One region of the Mucilaginibacter sp. P19 genome, then DNA from elsewhere that is predicted to be linked to it. Evidence: riboswitches for the same ligand, from Rfam matches in the RefSeq annotation. Region 1 holds a riboswitch; the other holds the start of a gene.
The links. A riboswitch is a leader RNA that binds a small molecule or an ion and turns the genes downstream of it on or off. The one in region 1 is predicted to bind cobalamin.

Region 1 (4,610 bases):
CGAGCGCGATGTTTCTATCGTGATTACATCGACATCCATGTCGGCTATGCTTTTAATGATGTCATTAAACTCCGAATAGCACATGTGCGTGTGGATCTGTGTACTGTCCTGAACGCCGCTTGCCGAAATCCTGAATGCTTTAACTGCCCAGTCAAGGTAATTTGCCCTGTCATCCCTGCGAAGCGGTAATCCTTCGCGAATGGCCGGTTCATCTATCTGGATGATCTTGATACCGGCGCTTTCCAGGTCACAAACTTCATCACGAATGGCCAATGCTATCTGCGTACAGGTTTCGGAACGGGGCTGGTCGTTGCGCACAAACGACCATTGCAAAATAGTTACCGGGCCGGTTAACATACCCTTCATCCATTTTGAGGTTAGTGATTGCGCATAAGCCGACCATTTTACCGTCATAGGCTGTGGCCTTGATACATCGCCATAAATAACCGGTGGCTTAACACAGCGGCTGCCATAGCTTTGCACCCAGCCATTTTGTGTAAAGGTAAAACCGGCCAGTTGTTCGCCAAAGTACTCAACCATATCATTACGTTCAAACTCGCCATGTACCAGCACATCCAACCCTATTTCTTCCTGCCATTTTATAGCCTTTTCAGTTTCGGTAGCTATCAGTTTATTATACTCCCCCGGGGTTATCGCGCCTTTTTTTAATTGGGCACGCCAGCTTCGTACTTCGGCGGTTTGCGGGAACGAACCAATAGTTGTGGTGGCAAAAAGCGGCAGGTTAAGCAGTTGCTGCTGCTGTTCTTTGCGTGCAGGAAAAGCACTTATACGCTTTGCATCATTTTCGGTGATGGCGCTTACACGCTGTTTAATCGCTGGGTTATGGATCAGTGCAGATGTTCGGCGGGCCTCGTTTGCCTGCCGGTTTTTTGCCAGTTGATGCAGGCTGCTATCGCTCACCACATCTTCCGATAAGTTGCTCAGCAATACCACTTCGTTTATTTTCTGCCGCGCAAAAGCCAGCCACTGCTTAATTTCGGGAGTAAGCACTTCATCGTTGGTTTCATTTTGCAGATCGCATGGCGAATGGATCAATGAGCATGAAGGGGCTATCCAAACGCGGTCGGCACCTAATTTATCCTTCGCATTCTTTATAATGACCAGCGAGTTAACAAAATCATTTTTCCAGATATTGCGCCCGTCAACAACACCTAAAGAAAGGATAGTTTTTTGGGGCAGATGCTCCATTACTTCATTCAATTGCTGAGGCGCCCGCACTAAATCGACATGTAAAACATCAACAGGTAAAATTGCCGCTAATTGAGTGTTATCGCCCAGGCGTTCAAAATAAGTTGCCAAAACTATCTTCAGAAAAGGAAATTCCTTCCTCAATTGCTTATAGGTATCTTTAAATACCTCTTGTTGTTTTTCGCTTAAATCAAGTGCTAAAAACGGCTCATCAAACTGAACCCATTCGGCACCTAAAGCTTTAAGCTTATTCAGAATGTCAAAATAAACAGGCAGCAGATTTTTGATCAGGTCTATCCTATCGAAACCAGCCTCTTTCTCCTTACCTAACAACAGGTACGATACAGGGCCAAGCAATACCGGCTTGCTAACGATGCCCAACTGTTTAGCCTCATAAAACTCATCGATAACTTTGGTGGAGAACAGTTTAAACTGCTGGTCTTTATAAAACTCGGGTACTATGTAATGGTAATTGGTATCAAACCATTTGGTCATTTCCATGGCTACCACATCCAATCCATCTTTTTGATAGCCGCGGGCCATAGCAAAATACAGATCGAGCTCGGTATTGCCTTTTTGACTGATCACTTCATGATAGCGTTTAGGAATAGCGCCAAACATCAGTGAATGATCCAGCACCTGGTCATAAAATGAAAAATCATTTGATGGGATGAGGTCGATCTCGGCTTCTTTTGCAGCAGCCAGTTCTCTTCCCTGATGTATTTACCCACGGTAAGCACATTTTTTAAGCCCGTTTTGCCTGCCCAGTAGTTTTCGCAGACTTTTTTCAATTCGCGCCGGCTACCAATACGCGGGTAGCCTAAATTTTGCGTTAGCATCTCTTTTAATTGATTAAATGAATAAATCGGTTAAAAGCCCTTTTAGCTAAGCTTCGTAATACTTTGGTGATATGTAAAAATGGAGAGAATATATGGGCACAGCCTGTCATAACAGGTCATGGACCCAACAGGCAAGTAATCATAACCCAGACCAAGCTTCATACCGCGAAAGCATTGTCAATTCAGTATTAGGCAGGTCTCCTGACTTGTAACATTTTTGCCGCCCTTCCCATCCCTTTCATCAGGACAGTGGACATTACTGGCAAAAACCTTTGTGTTACTTACAGTTGCGCGACAGTTCGTGATTTACACACGATTCCCTATTAATCTACAATTAAGTAAAACCTATACCGGTTGATGAAGTAAAGTAAAGAACTATCGGGGCAAATATAATGATATGCCGGCTGAATATTCAGGTTATTTTATTGGTGAAATTGTAGGCTATATCATGGTCAATAAACGCGTAAACCTATAAAACGTTGAATTGTACCATACCAGATGCAAACTGATCCTTACCTTTGGCAGCTTCTATATGGATCAGAAAACACATTCAAACCTTCCGGGCTTTGGCTGGGCGGTATTAACTACCAGTTTGGCCTTTGTAGTAGCACAACTTGATGTTTCTATCGTTAATATTGCACTACCTGAAATTGCAAAAGCATATCATGCGGGTATCAGCACCCTGCAATGGGTAATTGACGCATACACGCTTGCATTTGCAGTACTCATGCTGTCGGCAGGTAGCCTCGGCGACCTATTAGGATCAAAAAAGATCTTCCAGATTGGCATGATCATTTTCGGTATTGCATCAGCAGGATGCGGTTTGGCCCCTGATGCAATTACGCTTATCATTTGCCGTGTGGCCCAGGGAATTGGGGCTGCTATGATGATCCCAAGCTCGCTTGCATTGCTCAATCACCAGTTTGCACATACACCACAAACACGCACGCGGGCCGTAGGCTTGTGGACAGCTGCCGGAAGCGCTGCCATGGCGGCAGGCCCCACTATTGGTGGCTTCCTGATAGCATTCAGCAGTTGGCGTTTCATTTTTATTGTTAACATCCCAATCTGCATAATTGGTTATATCCTGAGTTTTAAAATGGCGCAAATGACAAAAACAAGCAAGAGGAGTTTTGATTTGCCCGGACAACTCACCTGGATGCTATCAGTCACCACGCTCATTAGTGTAATTATTGAAATACCCCGGCTTGGATTAAGCCATGTACTAATCTGGGGAGGGCTTATTTTGAGTTTATTGATTTTCGGTCTTTTTTTATGGATTGAAGGCAAAACAGCACATCCAATGCTGCCATTCCATCTGTTCAAGTCAGCGAGGTTTAATGCACTTTTAATACTCGGTGCGGTTTTAAACGGATCTTACTATGGCAGCGTTTTTATTTTAAGCCTTTATCTGCAAAAAGTACTAAACTATCCATCCATTATGGCCGGGCTGGCATTTCTTCCGCTTACTGTAGGCTTTGTGATCTCCAATGTGATTAGCGGCCGCATCGTTAACCGCTACGGCATCCGTAAACCTATCATTGTTGGCCTCATCATGTTTGCCGCCGGCTTTGCGGGTTTATTCATAGCTCACGAGCATACCCCATATCTTGAACTATTCCTGCCTTTCCTGGTTATCCCGATGGGTATGGGCCTTGCTGTACCAGCCATGACCAATGGTATTTTATCAAGTGTAGATAAAACATTATCAGGAACTGCCTCGGCTATATTAAACACGGCAAGGCAAACAGCGGGTGCCATAGGTGTAGCCGTTTTTGGTGCAATGGCTGCAGGAGGCACACTGGCCATTTTAGGCGCCGTATCCAAAAGCGCAGCCATATCCATCGGCTTAACCGCTTTCGCCATGTTATTAATTGTAAAAGGACTAAAAAGATAAAACTGCTGATATCACACACCAAAATGGAAGCCGATAATTCCTTACCGGCTTCCATTATTCCATCATAAAGTTATATGAAACCAGGGAATCTTATTCCTTATACAACAGCTACCTCAGCAGCTAAAATAACAGCCGCTTCTTCTTGTTTTTGCTGCGAAGCCCTCGCTTTGATGAAAAGCATCAGTGTAACAACAGCCAGTATCGCGAACGATAAATAAGCGGTTCCTAATAACTGCTGATTTTTGATAGCCATAATATTTACAATTCCATAGCTAAAAAATGAAGTGATAATATAAAGTGAGCCGCCGGTCACGCCGCTTGCAATACCCGCATTTTTTGAAAACCGGCCTAAACAGTAAGCAAATATATTATTGAATATAAAGCCAGATAACAGGTGAACCAATGCTGTAAATGCCATCAGCGTAAATAAATTTGTTTTAATCCCTGCTGTGAACACCATTAAAGCGGCAAAGCCTAATTGCAGTGCAAGCGCTATAGATACTTTTTTGATAAGCGGCTTCCTGATGAGGGTTTTTGAAATAATACCGCCCGCCATCAATGATACCCCCGAAAGCAGCGAACAATAACCGGTTACCACAGGCGACAAATGAAATACATGCTCAATTATAAAAGGGCTGCTCATACCATACACCACCAGCATGGCA
Region 2 (4,610 bases), 830 kb from region 1:
GCGTCCAAAGAAACTTTGAAGGTAATTTGGCTCAAACAAACAAAGGTAGCCGGCAATATTTTGGCTATAATATTAATGTTTGGATTACACTTTGACGAATTTTATACCTTAAAATCACTGTACGTAAACCTGGCGATTTCGGTAATTACTGGCTATTTAATTTTAAGCAATATCATACCCGCAAACGATTGGATTTTTAAGGTGTTAAACAATAAATTTCTGTCATTTATTGGTATTCTATCGTATGGCATATACATATGGCAGCAGTTATTTACTGGCCGGGATAGTAAAATGCTATTAAGCATATTTCCTTACAATGTATTGAGTTTGATTACTGTCCCTTTATTATCGTATTATCTTTATGAACGGCGTTTTCTAAAACTCAAATCAAAATTCACCCGTAAATGATGCTATTGTTGTGAGATATAAAGGCGCTCGCATTACCTGAGCGCCCTGGGGTAAAGGTGTTATTTTTTTATTTGACGACAATTACTTCAACAAACTCATCCGGATCGTTATTGATATCCATATACTGTTTAAAGTTCTGAATATCTTTATCAACCATATTTTTGAATACCGGGTTTAGTATTTTGGCTATGCCTGCGCCTACACCGCCTGCCGGGGGCTGATAACTGATCACCACATCAACAATGGTACCTTGTCCGTCAACCGTATCCTGAAAACGAATTTTACCCGCATTATTAATCATCGAATCAGACAGCGAACTCCAGCCGATCACTTCATTAGGTTCGTCATGGACAATTTCGGCATGCCAGCTGATTGTAGCTACATTTTTGGGAAGCTTCAAAACCCAGTGTGAATATTTAGAGTCGATGACCTCCACACTTTCCAGGTGTTTCATAAAAAGGGGCAGGTTATCCAGCTTGCGCCAAAATTCATAAACCTTTTGCCGGGGTTTATTCACAATAAACGACGAACGAATATTTACGTTTATGGGATTGGTGGATAGTTTACCAATACGTTTGTAAAGCTCACAATGCCCTGTGATGCCCCTGTTTAACAGGTAGCCACCTGCGCCTATCTTAACAATGCTTGCAAACGGGTTCTTGAAAATGTTTTTAAAGCCAGAAAAGCCGAGTTTCATGCCTCCCGCTATAGACGTAAAACGCTCGGGCCAATTCAGATTTATACGGTCGTCGCCGTAAAGCACGGGGTAGTTGTCGGTATATTTTACTATTGTAGTTGCCATAGGTTTTTAAATAGTTGTCGTTTTTAAAACACCCTTTGCGCTACTAAGTTTTCCCGAAGTGAATTTTATTGCTTTTGACTATAGTTAAATTTAAATTTAGTTAAATCGGGTAGATGCTTTTTGGGACGTTTTAACTCATATTGATATATTACCTGGCCAAGGTTTTTCAGGAAAGGCAGGCATACAGTGGCGTACTCATATTTATTATCATTCAGTACGCCATCTTCGTTTGACTGTACAACAGCACTGAGTATAAACTCTACCTTATTTTTGAAATCTACGATATAGGCATTATCAATATCATAACCATAACTGTCGCCAACTTTATTGAAAATCCTGATATTGGGGTTAATAGCCGCTGTACTATCCCCGCCATAAAACAAAAACTTACAATAAGCCGGGAAATATTCAGGGCGGTTATAGGTGGGTTTGGTGTTTTCGGTAGGGAAGGTGCTCATGTAACGGTAAATGAAGCGATAATCATCCGCAGTTAAATTGAAGCGTTGTTTTTGAGGAAAAGTTTCCGGAAATAACAATCTTTTAAGTACCATCTGCTGATCGGCGAGGGCATAAACGTTCTTTTCAGAAAAGTCAAGCGGTTTATTCACAAGCCGGTCGCTGCTATCTAAGTAGGCTTTGCCCTGAAGCATGTTTTCCAGGTTCATGGGATAGTTTGAAGCATCATATAGTGTAGGCTTGTGATAAACCAATTTATCGTCGTTGTAAAAATTGATAGGGTTGGTGTGCTGGGTACTTTCTCCCGCATCGCCAATAGCCAGCCTGCCTACAATACGAGTGTTATTAAGGTGATATTTTTTTAGTTTTTGATTGATCTCCGCCCGGCCAACAAATTCGTACAGGCGGTTGTACGCATCGTTATCGCTCACCAGTAAGATTTTTTTAATGTAGTTTTCAATAGATGGGAGACCTGTTGCAGATGATGTGTCCACACGTACCTTGGTTTGGCCGGCAAATGAACTATCTGTAATCATCACCGACTTGGGGTTTAAACCTTGCACCTTCAGCTCATTCAACTTTTCAAGGGCAAATATGGCTGCAGGGAGTTTTACTGTGCTTGCTGGATAAAAATAATGATGCGCATTAACGCGATAACTGTATGAGGTAAAGTGAGGAATATTGTTTCTATCCCTGTCTATCCGGGTGTATAGTATCTGTACTTCATTTTGTGTGGGGTGGTTTAGGATACCTGAAAATAATTCAGGATGTTCATGTAATAAGCCCTTCAGAAAAACGGTATCGGGTTGTTGGGCAAAACCGTTAAGTGTGCTCATGATCAGCAGTAAAATACAGAGATATTTCATCATGATAAATATAGTTATGTAATTTGAGGTTAACGGATACTTATTGTACTTTTGCAGCGCTTTAGGTTTCATTATTTGCTTAATGAATTAAAAGGGAATACGGTGTAAATCCGTAACTGTCCCGCAGCTGTAAGTTCCATAACCGTTGCCAAATCTATAAAGTCACTTTCTGTAAACAGGGGGAAGGCCAGGCAAAAGGGGAGCAAGTCAGAAGACCTGCCAAGGCGTTATATGTTATTCATAGCTTTCGGGGATTGAAGCTTGAATGTGAATGCTCTTCGTTTGGCGTGTTTTCATTTTATTCATTTCCGTGTATGCTATTAAGGCTGCATTATTATTTTACACATATCAATCATACATGGAAAAAAAGTACGCTAAAATTACTTTGGGATTCGGTTTGTTAGCTGTTGGTTTATCTACCTCAGCAGCATATGCACAGGATACCACACGCACACTCAATACGGTAGTAGTAACTGCAAGCCGTTCGCCTAAAAAACTGTCAGACATTGGCCGCGTTGTTACAATAATCTCTGCAGATAAAATCAATAAATCGCAGGGTAAATCATTACCTCAATTATTAAATACGGTTGCCGGTATAACTTTTTCAGGTGCAAATAATGCCCCCGGTATCAGCACATCGGTTTTCCTACGCGGAGCTTCAACTGGCAATACCCTTATCCTGGTTGATGGCTTCCCGGTAAATAACGCATCCGGTATAGACGGCAGCTATGATCTTAATGCCCTTTCGGTGGATTTGATAGATCATATCGAGATTTTGAAAGGAAGTGGTTCAACGCTTTATGGTTCTGATGCTGTAGCAGGCGTTATTAATATCATCACAAAAAAGCTAAACAACAGGGATTGACCGGTGGTTTGCAGTTAACAGGCGGCAGCTATAATACGTTTAAAGAGTCGGCCTCATTAATTGGACAGGTGAAAAATACAGGCATAGCCATTAACCTGTCAAATACCGATTCAAAAGGCTTTGCCGCGGCTACAGATACCACTGGCAAAGGCGATTTTAAGAAAGATGGTTTTCACCAACGTTCGGCCAGTGTGAACCTGAGCCAAAATGTCTCATCTAAATTTATTCTTAATGGAAACCTGCAGGTAAGCCACAACACCGGCGACCTGCCTTATGGTGCTTTTACTAATGATAACGATTACACGTATAAAAACACATTTTTATTTGGTGGCGTAGGTGCAAAACTGATTTTGCCTAAAGGTAACCTCAACGTGAACCTGTCGCAAAATACGGTTCAAAATGATTTCACCAACCTTCCGTCTGACAATGGCGGAACCCACCAGGTTACAAAAAATACAGGACGTATAACCAATGCCGAAGCTGTGTTTAATTATGAATTGAATAAGTATTTTGATATTACCAGCGGCGCGGCCTTTAAATACAGCAACACAAGCCAGTACAGCTTGTATGAGTCGACAGCTTATCCGGGTGTGCCAAGCATTATTAAAGCCGGCGATGCTGCTAATAACATCTTCAGCGCTTATACATCGTTGTTTTTTAAATACGATATCTTTCATATGGAGTTAGGCGGCAGGTACAATAACCATAGCAAATATGGCGATAAGTTTACCTACACCATCAATCCATCTTTATACCTTGCCGATCAGTTTAAAGTTTTCGGTACAATAGCTTCAGCGTTCAGGTCGCCTTCGCTATATCAGTTGTTTTCGCAATATGGCAATCCTAAATTAAATCCCGAGATTACCACATCATACGAAGCAGGTTTTGATTGGGAAATTGTTAAAAATACATTGTCATTCAATACGCAGTTTTTCAAGCGTAATACTAAAGATGTAATTTACTTTTTCTCTGAATCGCAGCCGCCGTACGCTTCTTTCTATAAAAACGGTCAAGAGCAAAAAGATAAAGGCTTTGAAACTGAGTTAAAATATCGCGACAGCAAAATACATGCATCTGCGTATTACGCTTATGTAACAGGTAAACTTACCGATGAAGCCGGAGTTCAAACCAGTAACCTTTACCGCAGGCCTAAGAGCACTTTTGGGGCCAATATCAGCTATGATGTTTTAAGTGATTTCGAGGTAGGCGTTAA

Region 2: it holds a riboswitch for cobalamin, as region 1 does, so the genes downstream of both, ACQ86K_RS13765 (TonB-dependent receptor) here and metE (5-methyltetrahydropteroyltriglutamate--homocysteine S-methyltransferase) in region 1, are expected to answer to the same signal.

What each region holds. Positions count from the first base shown of each region.
Region 1 covers NZ_CP192586.1:3,673,251-3,677,860, forward strand. Annotated here, with positions in the region: partial or broken gene metE (5-methyltetrahydropteroyltriglutamate--homocysteine S-methyltransferase) at 1-2,048, opposite strand, end outside; cobalamin riboswitch at 2,222-2,412, opposite strand; gene ACQ86K_RS17850 (MFS transporter) at 2,533-3,945, shown strand; gene ACQ86K_RS17855 (MFS transporter) at 4,043-4,610, opposite strand, start outside.
Region 2 covers NZ_CP192586.1:2,845,469-2,850,078, forward strand. Annotated here, with positions in the region: gene ACQ86K_RS13750 (acyltransferase family protein) at 1-408, shown strand, start outside; gene ACQ86K_RS13755 (SRPBCC family protein) at 476-1,210, opposite strand; gene ACQ86K_RS13760 (class A beta-lactamase-related serine hydrolase) at 1,276-2,535, opposite strand; cobalamin riboswitch at 2,578-2,770, shown strand; gene ACQ86K_RS13765 (TonB-dependent receptor) at 2,891-3,397, shown strand; gene ACQ86K_RS13770 (TonB-dependent receptor plug domain-containing protein) at 3,394-4,610, shown strand, end outside.